3 regions of the Halopseudomonas salegens genome follow, and region 3 is predicted to be linked to each of the others. Evidence: predicted binding sites of a transcription regulator. Region 3 holds the regulator's gene; each other region holds the start of a gene.
What was found. Region 3 encodes sigma-54, which starts transcription at its own class of promoters, with help from an activator protein. Its sites were predicted from a motif close to ANTGGCATNNANNTTGCTNT; they were not measured.

Region 1: the regulator sigma-54 is predicted to act here: its motif matches at 1,215-1,234, upstream of nirB (nitrite reductase large subunit NirB).
Region 2: the regulator sigma-54 is predicted to act here: its motif matches at 2,464-2,483, upstream of fliD (flagellar filament capping protein FliD).

The regions. Positions count from the first base shown of each region.
Region 1 is NZ_LT629787.1:1,318,121-1,322,171, reverse strand. It holds gene BLU07_RS05875 (bifunctional protein-serine/threonine kinase/phosphatase) at 1-1,117, shown strand, start outside; gene nirB (nitrite reductase large subunit NirB) at 1,388-3,844, shown strand; gene nirD (nitrite reductase small subunit NirD) at 3,841-4,051, shown strand, end outside.
Region 2 is NZ_LT629787.1:2,214,955-2,219,005, reverse strand. It holds gene BLU07_RS10065 (PA0061/PA0062 family lipoprotein) at 1-132, opposite strand, end outside; gene BLU07_RS10060 (flagellin) at 442-1,956, shown strand; gene BLU07_RS10055 (flagellar protein FlaG) at 2,028-2,438, shown strand; gene fliD (flagellar filament capping protein FliD) at 2,545-4,020, shown strand; gene fliS (flagellar export chaperone FliS) at 4,020-4,051, shown strand, end outside.
Region 3 is NZ_LT629787.1:591,096-595,146, reverse strand. It holds gene lptB (LPS export ABC transporter ATP-binding protein) at 1-633, shown strand, start outside; gene BLU07_RS02615 (RNA polymerase factor sigma-54) at 765-2,279, shown strand; gene hpf (ribosome hibernation-promoting factor, HPF/YfiA family) at 2,353-2,661, shown strand; gene ptsN (PTS IIA-like nitrogen regulatory protein PtsN) at 2,680-3,138, shown strand; gene rapZ (RNase adapter RapZ) at 3,144-3,998, shown strand; gene BLU07_RS02595 (HPr family phosphocarrier protein) at 4,005-4,051, shown strand, end outside.

The DNA of each region.
Region 1 (4,051 bases), 730 kb from region 3:
CAGTGACGGCGTCTGGGGACACCTCAGTGACAGTGACATTCTGTCCTGCCTGCACCACAGTGAACCCTGCAAGGAGCTGGTCAATAGCGCTTATGCGGCCGGCAGTGAAGACAATGCCAGCGCCTTGCTGGTCAGCCTTGACGCCCTGCCAACAGCCAACCTGGACGATGTGCTGGGGCCAGTGGATGACTATGCCGTGCCACCCAGGCTGAAAGCCGGCCAGACCTTTGAAGGCTGGCAGGTCCAGGGATTGGCACACAGCTCACAGCAATCACTGTGTTATCAGGTCTCGGATACCGCGGACCAGCCCTGGCTGTTGAAGACGTTACCGCCCAGTCAAGCCGATAACACCAAGGCCGGTCGTGAACTTCTGCAGGAGGAATGGTTCTTGCGCCGGGTTGCCAGCCAGTCGGTACCCGAGCTGCATCCGTTGCCCGAACGCAAGCACCTCTATCTGGTAATGCGTGATTATTCCGGTCGCACCCTGGCGGAAGCACGGGCCAGCGAAGGGCTCTGGTCGCTGGCACAACTGCAGCAGCGGGCCCCGGCCCTGATCCATGCCATGGGACTATTGCACCGACGCAACCTGATCCATCGTGACATCAAGCCAGACAATGTGCACATCGATAGCGATGGCACCCTGCGACTGCTGGATTTTGGTCTGGCCTGGTGTCCTGGGCTGACCGATTGGCAGCCTGGCTTGCCCGCCGGCACGCCGAGCTATATGGCGCCCGAGGTGTTTCAGGGTGCCGAACCCGACCCGCAGCAGGATATCTACAGCACCGGTGTCACCCTGTATTACCAACTGACCGGTCACTTTCCCTACGGTGAGATCGAAGCCTTCCAGCGTCCACGCTTTGGCCGCCCCACCCCACCCAGCCGCTACCGTCCGGACCTGCCCAACTGGGTGGACAACTGGCTACTGAAAGCGCTGGCGAAAGACCCTGAAGACCGCTACGAAACCGCCGAGGAATGGCTATTGGCGCTGGCACGTGGCGAAGACCTGCTGACACCAAAAAAACCGCTGATCGAGCGTGAACCGCTGCTGGTCTGGCGAACGCTGGCGCTGGTTTCGCTGAGCATCAATCTGCTCGCAGCCATCGTCTGGCTGTATTGAACCGGGCAGCCGCACCAGCGCGGTGCGGACTGCTTCATCAGGGTGCGACAAACTCGCTGACTGGCCATGCAAACCCTTGAATAATCAGAGCTTTGAAGTTGGCACAAAGTCTGCATTAGTACACTCAGCTAAGGCAGCTATTACATACAGTGCCATTGTCAACGGCGACAGTGCACTCCTGACTTGATCAGGAACCGGACAAAGGCGTCCTTACCGCGAGAGCGGTGGGGACGCCTTTTTTGTTATGCGCTCAAGACTATGGAGCTCAGGATGCAAAAGCTCAAATTGGTGATGGTAGGCAACGGCATGGCCGGGGTTCGTACCCTGGAAGAATTGCTCAAGCTGACGCCCGATATGTACGACATCACGGTGTTCGGGGCTGAACCGCACCCGAACTACAACCGCATCCTGCTTTCGCCGGTACTGGCTGGCGAGCAGAATTTCGAGGACATTATCCTCAACCCGCTGGACTGGTATGCCGACAATGGCATTACCCTGCACACAGGCCGCAAGATTGTAAAAATCGACCGCCGCAACTGCAAGGTGATTGCCGATGACGGCTCTGAAGCGGAATACGACCGCTTGTTGCTGGCGACCGGCTCCAACCCCTTTATGCTGCCGATCCCCGGCAACGACCTGGAGGGTGTAATCGGTTACCGTGATATTGCCGATACCCAACAGATGATGAACACCGCCAAGACGCACAAGCACGCGGTAGTCATCGGTGGTGGCCTGCTCGGTCTGGAGGCGGCGAATGGGCTGATGCTGCGTGGCATGGATGTGACCGTCGTGCATATCGGGGAATGGCTGCTGGAACGCCAGCTCGACCGCACTTCAGGTGAACTCCTGCAACAATCGCTGGAAGAGCGCGGCCTGAAGTTCATGCTGCCGCAATTCACCAGCGAGCTGCTGGATGACGGCAAGGGCCGGGTCAAGGCCGTACGTTTCAAGGATGGTAGCGAAGTACCGGCAGATCTGGTGGTCATGGCTGCCGGCATCCGGCCCAATACCGAACTGGCGGAAAGTGCGGGGCTTGCCTGCAACCGCGGCATTCTGGTCAGCGATACGCTGCAGACCTTTGATCCAAAAATCTACGCCATCGGCGAATGCGCCAGCCACCGGGGTATCGCCTACGGGCTGGTTGCCCCCTTGTTTGAGCAAGCCAAGGTCTGTGCCAATCATCTGGCCATGCTCGGCTATGGTCGCTACGAAGGCTCGGTCACCTCGACCAAGTTGAAGGTAACCGGCGTCGACCTGTTTTCTGCCGGCGACTTTATGGGTGATGAAGACAGTGAGGAGATCACCCTCTCCGACCCCATTGGCGGTGTCTACAAGAAACTGGTGATTCGGGACAACGTGCTGGTTGGCGCCTGCATGTATGGCGATACTGCCGATGGCGGCTGGTATTTCCGCATGATCAAGAACAACCAGAATGTCAGCGAGATCCGTGATCATCTGATGTTCGGGGAAAATGCCATCGGCGATACGGGTCACCAGGGCCAGAACAAGGCCGCCAACATGCCCGATGACATGGAAGTCTGTGGCTGTAACGGGGTGTGCAAAGGCACCATCGTTAAAACCATTCAGGAACACGGGTTGTTCAGTGTTGATGATGTCAAACAGCACACCAAGGCGGGTAGCTCCTGCGGCTCCTGCGTCGGACTGGTCGAGCAGATTGTGCTGAATACCGTGGGTGGTGCGGCGGATGTGAAGCCGAAGAGCGACCGTCCGGTGTGTGGTTGCACTGATCTGAACCATGGCCAGGTGCGCAAGGCCATCCGCGAAAACCATCTGACCAGCATTCCCGAGGCCATGGCCTTTATGGAGTGGCGCACGCCCAACGGCTGTGCGACCTGCCGCCCGGCGATCAACTACTACCTGATTTCCACCTGGCCCGGCGAGGCCAAGGATGATCCGCAGTCGCGCTTTATCAATGAACGGGCGCACGCGAACATCCAGAAAGATGGCACCTATTCGGTGGTGCCGCGCATGTGGGGTGGAGTCACCAATGCGTCCGAGCTGCGCCGGATTGCCGATGTGGCCGACAAGTACCAGGTGCCCATGGTCAAGGTGACCGGGGGCCAGCGTATCGACCTGTTGGGTATCAAGAAGGAAGACCTGCCCAGCGTGTGGAAGGATCTGGATATGCCTTCCGGGCATGCCTATGGCAAGTCGATCCGCACGGTCAAAACCTGTGTGGGTAGCGAGTTCTGCCGCTTCGGTACACAAAATTCGACGCAGATGGGTATCGATCTGGAGCATGCCTTGTTCAATATGTGGTCGCCGCACAAGGTCAAGCTGGCGGTCTCGGGTTGCCCGCGCAACTGTGCCGAGTCGGGTATCAAGGATATCGGCATCATCGGCGTGGATTCCGGCTGGGAACTCTATATCGGCGGTAACGGCGGGATCAAGACCGAGGCCGGTGAGTTCTTCGTCAAGGTAAAAACCGAGGACGAGGTGATGGAATATTCGCTGGCGTTCCTGCAACTCTACCGTGAAGAGGCCTTCTACCTGGAGCGTACGGTGCATTATCTGCACCGCGTCGGTATGGAGCACATCAAGCAGGGTGTGCTGGCCGATCCGGAGCGGCGCAAGGCGCTGCATGAGCGGCTGTTGTTCTCGCTGTCGTTCGAGCAGGACCCGTGGAAGGAGCGCATCGAGAAGGAAGAGTTGAAGCAGGAATTCCGCCGTATTGCGGTACAGCAGCTGGATGAGGTGAACGCATGAACTGGTTGGATATCTGTGCTCTGGAAGAGATCCCGCAACTGGGCTCACGGGTGATCAATGGCCCCAAAGGGGATATTGCGCTGTTTCGCACCAGTGCGGATGAGGTGTTTGCTCTGGATGACCGCTGCCCGCACAAGGGCGGGCCACTGTCGCAGGGGATTATCTATGGCAAGCAGGTGGCCTGCCCGCTGCACAACTGGCAAATCC
Region 2 (4,051 bases), 1.6 Mb from region 3:
TTGGGGCGGGCGAGACGAAGCGCAGGCGACCAGACCTGCTGCCATCACGGTTACGACGATGGCGGGCCAGGCGGGCCAGCGCCTGGGGTGTTGGGTGTGGTGGACAATGACGGATGTGTTCACATTAGCCATACGCTGACTCCGGCTGAGCAAAAAAAATACTGGCACCTGGCCTCAAGTATTCCAACGCTTGGCCGTTAATAGAAGTAACGACAGGTTATGGCGTGTCACTGCAAGGCCTGTCGGGAGGGTGAAGGGATTTGATATTGAGCCAAGTGCTTGACATCACAGTAGAAAAATTATTTTCGCAAAAAATCCTAAAGCTTTCAGAGGGCACGCCGATAACTTGGTTGAACGCGAACTCGATGGGTGCCTGGGCAAAGCCCGCCCTGAGGTCGCTTGCTCAGGCAAACATTTAATAGGTCCTACGGAGGCATCACCATGTCCCTTACAGTAAATACTAACGTTGCATCTCTCAACGCACAGAACAACCTTGGTCGTAGCTCCAATGCGCTGCAAACCTCTCTGGAGCGTCTGTCATCCGGTTCGCGTATCAATAGCGCCAAAGACGATGCCGCCGGTTTGCAGATTTCCAACCGTCTGACCAGTCAGATCAATGGTCTGGGTGTTGCGGTACGTAACGCCAACGATGGTATCTCCATCTCCCAGACCGCTGAAGGTGCTCTGCAAGAGTCCACCAACATTCTGCAGCGTATGCGTGACCTGGCCCTGCAATCGGCCAACGGTTCAAACTCTGCGATTGAGCGCAAATCATTGAATCAGGAAGTCAACCAGCTGAAAGAAGAGCTGACCCGTATTTCTGATACCACTGCCTTTGGTGGCCGCAAACTGCTCGACGGCAGCTTTGGTTCAACCACCTTCCAGGTTGGTTCACAGGCTAACGAAACAATCGGTGTGACATTGACCGATGCCTCTACCGAAACACTGGGTTCCTTCCGTTCGCGTGATGACGGTAGCGTTACCGGGACTGCTGCTGTAGCTGCAGATCTCGCCACCGCGCAAGGTGCAAACGCCTTCTCCGCGGGTGTCGTTACCGTGAATGGCTCTGTTGGTTCAGGTACTATCGATGTCGTTGCAACTGACTCTGCCAGTGATGTTGCCAGCAAGGTCAACCAGATTTCCAGCGATACCGGTGTGACTGCGAGTGCAAAAAGCGCCATTTCTTTCGGTACTGACCTGGGTCTCGCATCTGGTGAAGCCGTCAGCTTCGACATTGGTACTGCCGGTGGTCAAAAAACCACCATTCAGATTGCTGGCTCCGGTGACGCAACCCAGGATCTGGAAGCTCTGCGTGATGCCATCAACGAAGACTCTGGCTCCAACGGCTTGTCGGCATCCATCAATAATGACAAGGAGTTGGTGGTCAGTGCGCGCAACGGCGACAGCATTGAAATCGACAACTTCAATGAAGATGCAAACGGTAGCACCAACGTTGAAACTCTGGCTATTCAGGTGCAATTGTCGGATGGTACTTTCGACACTGCCGTAACTCTGGATGGCACCAACGTAGCGGCCCAGGCCGTCGGCACGCTGACTTTTGATTCGACTGGTTCATTCAGCCTGACTGATGACGGTAGCGCGGATGTTGCCGAAATCACTGCAGCCGCAATCGGTTCGCGCGTCAATGTTGAATCGCTGGATATCCTGACCGTTGACGCAGCCCAGGATGCCATCTCAGTGATTGACGGGGCGATTTCAAGCATTGATAGCCAGCGCGCCCAGTTGGGTGCGGTGCAGAACCGCTTTGAATCGACTATCAGCAACCTGCAAAGCATTTCGGAAAACGTGTCTGCTGCTCGCAGCCGGACCCAGGACACCGACTTTGCCGCAGAAACTGCAGCTCTGACCAAGAACCAGATTCTGCAGCAGGCTGGTACTTCGATTCTGGCTCAGGCCAACCAGTTGCCCCAGGCCGTTCTTAGCCTCTTGGGCTAAGCTGGTAATAGGGGTTACACTGCGGGGAAGGGGCAACCTTTCCCCGCATTATCCTATCTGAGGTAAGTACCATGGATATTGGCGTACTCAAACCTTTCGAACTGAACCGCTCCGCCAGTAACGGGGTATCAGTCGAGGCAGGCAGCGGCCAGCAGGCCCTTGCCAAGTCAACCCAGGTCACGGCACCAGCGGCGACCCAGCCTGTAGCAGCACAAACCCGCGAAGCGGTGGAGCAGGTTCAGCCAGCTGAACGGATGGAGCCGGAGGAATTACAGACCGTGGTATCCGATATGCAGGATTTTGTGCAATCGGTACGGCGGGATATCAACTTTCAACTCGACGACACCAGTGGCCAGGTAGTGATCAATGTCACGGAAGCCGGCAGTGGTGATGTCATCCGTCAGATCCCTTCGGAAGAGGCATTGCGCCTGGCCGAGAGCCTGTCGGAAATTCGCAGTTTGTTATTCGAGGCAGAAGCCTGAGTTCAGCCCTTCTGTCAGCCGGTTTGCTGGCACGTAACTTGCCTGATGTAACCGGACACATTCATTCGGTACACGACCGTCAATAAACGGTCATGAGGGTAGGCATATGGCAATCGGTGGCGTTGGTGGAATCGGTTCCGGTCTTGACGTGAACAACATCGTCAAGTCACTGGTTGAGGCTGAGCGGGCACCCAAAAAGGCACAGCTTGACCGGCTGGAAAAAAAGACGACGACCAGTATTTCCGCGCTGGGCAGTTTCCGTAATGCAATTTCTACCTTTCAGACCGCACTCAATGAGTTGAACGACCCTGCCTTGTTCACCAAGCGCAGTGCCCGGTCCAGCGATACCAGCAGCTTCACCGCCACGGCGGATAAGACAGCTGCCTCCGGTAACTACAATATTCAGGTATTCAATCTGGCCCAAACCAGTCGTGTAGCGCTTGCCGGCCAGGATAATGCCAGTGATCCGGTGGGTACCGGGACGCTGTCTATCGGCGTTGGCAGCCAGACACTGGATATTGACGTGACTGCAGGTAACGACAGCCTGACGGCCATTCGTGACGCAATCAATACTCAGGGTAGCGAGATTGGCATCAGTGCGACTATCGTTACCGATCCCGGTGGCGCCGGCGGTTCACGTCTGGTATTAAGCTCCAATCAGGCCGGTACCGGCAATGACATCACTGTCACTGCCAGCACCGATGCTGGCGATACCGGTGATTTGAACGTGCTGGCTTTTACTCCACCCGCCACCACGGATTTTGTCGCCCCTCCCCAGGACCCCAATGATCCACGCGCGCCCCGAGTGATCAGTTATGCGCGGGATGCCAATATCGCCATTGACGGTATTACCGTCAGCAGCGCCAGTAATACCATTGATGAGGCCATTGAAGGGGTCAGCATTACCCTTAAAGCCGCCCAGTCAGCTGAAGACCAGACCAATGCCAGCACCATGAGTTTGGGCGTGAGTGAAGACCGCGCGGGTGTGCGATCGGCTCTGGAAAAGTTTGTTGAGGCTTACAACGCGTTAAGCGGCACCATGAGCGAGCTGACCAGCGTGACCCGGGTAGGCGGGGATGACGGCGAGCCCCTTGCAGCCCCCCTGGTTGGCGACGCCTCGGTGCGGTCCTTCAGCACTTCCATGCGCAACGCTATGGGGAGCGTGGTTGGTGATGGTGATTTGCGCATGCTGGCTGATCTCGGGATTGCCACCAAACGTGACGGAACTCTGGAAATCAACCAGACGCGGATGAATGACGCGCTGGATAATAATTTTGATCAGGTAGCGGGTCTCCTGACGGGTGATGATGGACTGTTGAAGCAGTTGAATACAGTTGCCGAGCCCTATACCCAGCGCGGTGGCGTGCTGGAAAGCCGCACCACAGCCTTGCAGAATACGCTGACTGGTGTGGATGATCAGCGCGAAAGCCTGACTCGCCGCATTGGTCAACTGGAAGCCCGCCTGTTGTCGCAATTCAACGCCATGGATTCGTTGGTCGCCCAGTTGAACCAGACCAGTGATTACCTTACCAACCAATTGTCCAACCTACCCGGTGTGGTCAGACAGGATAACCGTCGCTGATGAGCAATCCGATCGATACCTATAAAAAGGT
Region 3 (4,051 bases):
GTCGGCCTGCTTGGCCCCAACGGCGCCGGCAAGACCACCTGTTTCTACATGGTTGTCGGCCTGGTCAAAGCCGATCAAGGCAAGATCACTATTGATGGTCGGGATATTACCGCACTGCCGATGCATGGGCGGGCACGGGCGGGTATCGGCTATTTGCCACAAGAAGCCTCGATCTTCCGCAAGCTGACCGTCGCGGAGAATATCATGGCGATTCTGGAGACCCGCAAGGATCTCAACCGCGAGGGTCGCAAAGGCAAACTGGAATCACTGCTGCGCGAATTTCACATACATCATCTGGCCAACACATTGGGCATGAGCCTGTCCGGTGGTGAGCGCCGGCGGGCAGAAATTGCACGCGCGCTGGCTACCGAGCCACGCTTCATCCTGCTGGATGAACCCTTTGCCGGTGTCGATCCGATTTCAGTCAACGACATCAAACAAATCATTGAGCATCTCAAGGACAAGGGTATCGGTGTGCTGATAACCGATCACAACGTACGCGAAACGCTTGATATCTGTGACAAGGCCTACATCCTCAACGATGGGGTCATCATTGCCGAGGGCTCAGCCGACGATGTGCTCGCCAGTCAGGTAGTGCGTGATGTATACCTTGGCCACAGCTTCCGCCTGTGACCAGCGCATCCGCCCTGTTCCGCTTCATTCCAGCAACCTGCAAGCCGGCGCAGCTATGTAAAAGCGCCTTGATTTCAGGCATGCTATGACACAGGTAGAAACATTTTGCAGCCAAGGTTGAACACCCACCGATGAAAGCCTCACTCGTCCTCAAGATGGGGCAGCAGCTGACCATGACGCCGCAGCTGCAGCAAGCCATCCGACTGCTACAGCTATCCAGCCTGGACTTGCAACAGGAGGTCCAGGAAGCGCTGGAAGTCAATCCGATGCTGGAAATGGCCGACGACGGCGACGACGACTATACCGCTGCCGGTAAAAATGAGCAGAGTGAAGGCGGCGATCATGACAATGGTGAAGAGGCTCCGGCCGTTACCTTGCCCGATCCGGTTGAGTTTGAATCACGGCAACCGAATGCTGACGCACCGGAAGGCAAGTTTGACGAAATCCCTACCGACCTGCCGGTAGATACCCAATGGGAAGATGTCTACCAGACCTCGGCCAGCTCATTGCCGAACCAGGATGATGAGGAGTGGGATTACACCTCGCGTACCGGCACCGGTGAAACCCTGCAAAGCCACCTGGAGTGGCAGCTCAACCTGATCCCCCTGTCGGATACCGACCGCCTGATTGCCGAGTCGCTGATTGATGCGATCAGTGCTGACGGATATCTGGAAGAAAGTCTGGAAGACATTCTGGAGTCCTTCGACCCCATGCTGGACATCGAAGCCGATGAAGTGGAAATGGTCCTGCACCGGATCCAGCAATTCGAGCCCGTCGGTGTTGGCGCACGCAGTCTGAGCGAATGCCTGAGTCTGCAATTGCGCCAGTTGCCAGCCGACACTCCCCTGCTGGAGCAGGCCCTGCGCCTGGTCAAGGATCACCTGGAGCTGCTGGGTAGCCGTGATTTCACGACCCTGATGCGCCGCACGCGGATGAAGGAAGAGCAGCTACGTGACGTCATCAACCTGATCCAGACGCTGAATCCCCGCCCCGGCAGCGAAATTGCCTCAGGCGAAGCAGAATACGTGATCCCGGATGTCATCGTGCGCCGGGAAAAAGACCGCTGGGTGGTTGAGTTGAATCAGGAGGCAGTACCCAAGGTACGCGTCAACGGCCAATACGCTGCCATGGTTCGCCGTGCCGACAGCAGTAGCGACAACACTTACCTGCGCAACCACTTGCAGGAAGCGCGCTGGTTCATCAAGAGCCTGCAGAGCCGAAATGAAACCCTGATGAAAGTGGCCAGCCAGATCGTCGAGCATCAGCGAGACTTCCTCGAGCAGGGTGAAGAAGCGATGAAGCCGCTGGTACTGCACGATATTGCCGAAGCCGTGGGCATGCACGAGTCAACCATTTCCCGTGTAACCACGCAGAAATTCATGCATACGCCCCGTGGCATCTTCGAATTGAAGTACTTTTTCTCCAGCCATGTCAGCACCAGTGAAGGGGGTGAATTCTCGTCTACCGCCATTCGTGCCCTGATCAAGAAACTGGTGGCGACAGAAAACCCAAAGAAACCATTGAGTGACAGCAAGATCGCTGGTTTACTGGAAGAACAGGGAATTCATGTGGCCAGGCGCACCATCGCCAAATACCGCGAGTCGCTCAATATCGCCCCATCGAGTGAACGCAAGCGGCTGGTTTAAGCCAGCCCCGATTTGCAGTGCAGCACCGGGCAATGCGTTGCCCACAGCAAAAACGCCAATCAGGAGGCACTCTATGCAACTAAATATCAGCGGTCACCAGCTTGATGTTACTGACGCCCTGCGCGACTACATTACCGAAAAAATGGCCCGCCTGGAGCGCCATTTCGACAAGATCACCAACGTGCAAGTTACCCTGGAAGTGGAAAAGCTGCGTCAGAAGGCGGAAGCCAAACTGCACATTGCCGGTGGCGAAGTTGTTGCCAACGCTGACCATGAAGACATGTACGCTGCTATTGACCTCTTGACCGACAAGCTCGATCGCCAACTGATCAAGCACAAGGAAAAGACCATTGACCGCCAACAAGGCGCCCATGCGCGCTAAGGCCTGAACGCATACCCCATGCAAATATCACAAATCCTCAGCCCTGATCGTACCTTTGCCGGTGTTCAGGGCGTTTCCAAAAAACGCGTGCTGGAGCTGACCGGGAAACTGGTTGCCCAGCACACCAGCCTTGATGCTGACGCCATTTACGAAAGCCTGATTGCCCGGGAAAAACTCGGCTCTACCGGCTTTGGACATGGTATCGCCATCCCCCACTGTCGCCTGTCCGGCTGCAGTAAAGCGGTTGGCGCACTGCTGCAACTGGATGGCAAAATCGACTTCGATGCCCTTGATGGTGAACCGGTTGACCTGATATTTGTTTTGCTGGTCCCGGAGGAAGCCACCGAAGAGCACCTGCAGATTCTCAAGATGCTGGCCGAACGGCTGGACCAACCCACTCTGCGGGCCGCCCTGCGCAAAGCCGCGAATGCCGAAGACCTCTATCAGGTCATGGTTGACGCCGGCAGCGGAGACTAGGCGACATGCGTCTGGTGGTCGTCAGTGGTCGTTCCGGTTCGGGCAAGAGCACTGCGCTGCACCTGCTGGAAGACAACGGCTTTTACTGTATCGACAACCTGCCCGCTGGCCTGCTGCCGGAACTGGCGAATCAGGCCAAGAATCACCATACACAGCTGCCCAAGGTAGCCGTCAGCATTGATGCTCGCAATCTGCCCAGTGATCTGGCGCGATTTCCCGAGCTACTGCGGCAGGTGCGTGCCTCAGGTATTCAATGCGACGTGCTGTTTCTTGCCGCCACAGACGAAGTATTGATCAAGCGATTCTCCGAAACCCGGCGCAAGCACCCGTTAACCGATGAAAATCTGTCACTGCCTGAAGCCATCGCTCAGGAGCTGGAACTGCTGGCACCCATCATCGACCTGGCCAGCCTGAAAGTAGACACCAGCCACCTGACGCTTTATCAGCTCCGTGACGAGCTTAAACAACGCTTGCTGACCAATCAGGGCCAGGGCGTTTCCATTCAGGTGCAATCCTTTGGCTTCAAGCGTGGCGTACCGGTCGATGCGGACCTGGTATTCGATGTTCGTTGCCTGCCCAATCCTTATTGGAAACCGGAACTACGTCCATTTTCCGGGCGTGACGAGGAAATCCGTACCTATCTGGATGCGCTGCCTGAGGTCGAGGATATGTACCAGGACATCTACCAGTTCCTGCGCAAGTGGCTACCCCGCTACGCCGCCGGTGAACGCAGCTATATGACTGTCGCCATCGGCTGCACGGGCGGCCACCACCGTTCGGTCTATATTGCCGAACGTCTGGTCAGGGAACTCGCTTCACACACCAAAAACCTGCTGCTTCGCCATCGCGACCTACATTGAAACCCCATGCCGACCCGTACTCTTACCATTATCAACAAACTCGGCCTGCACGC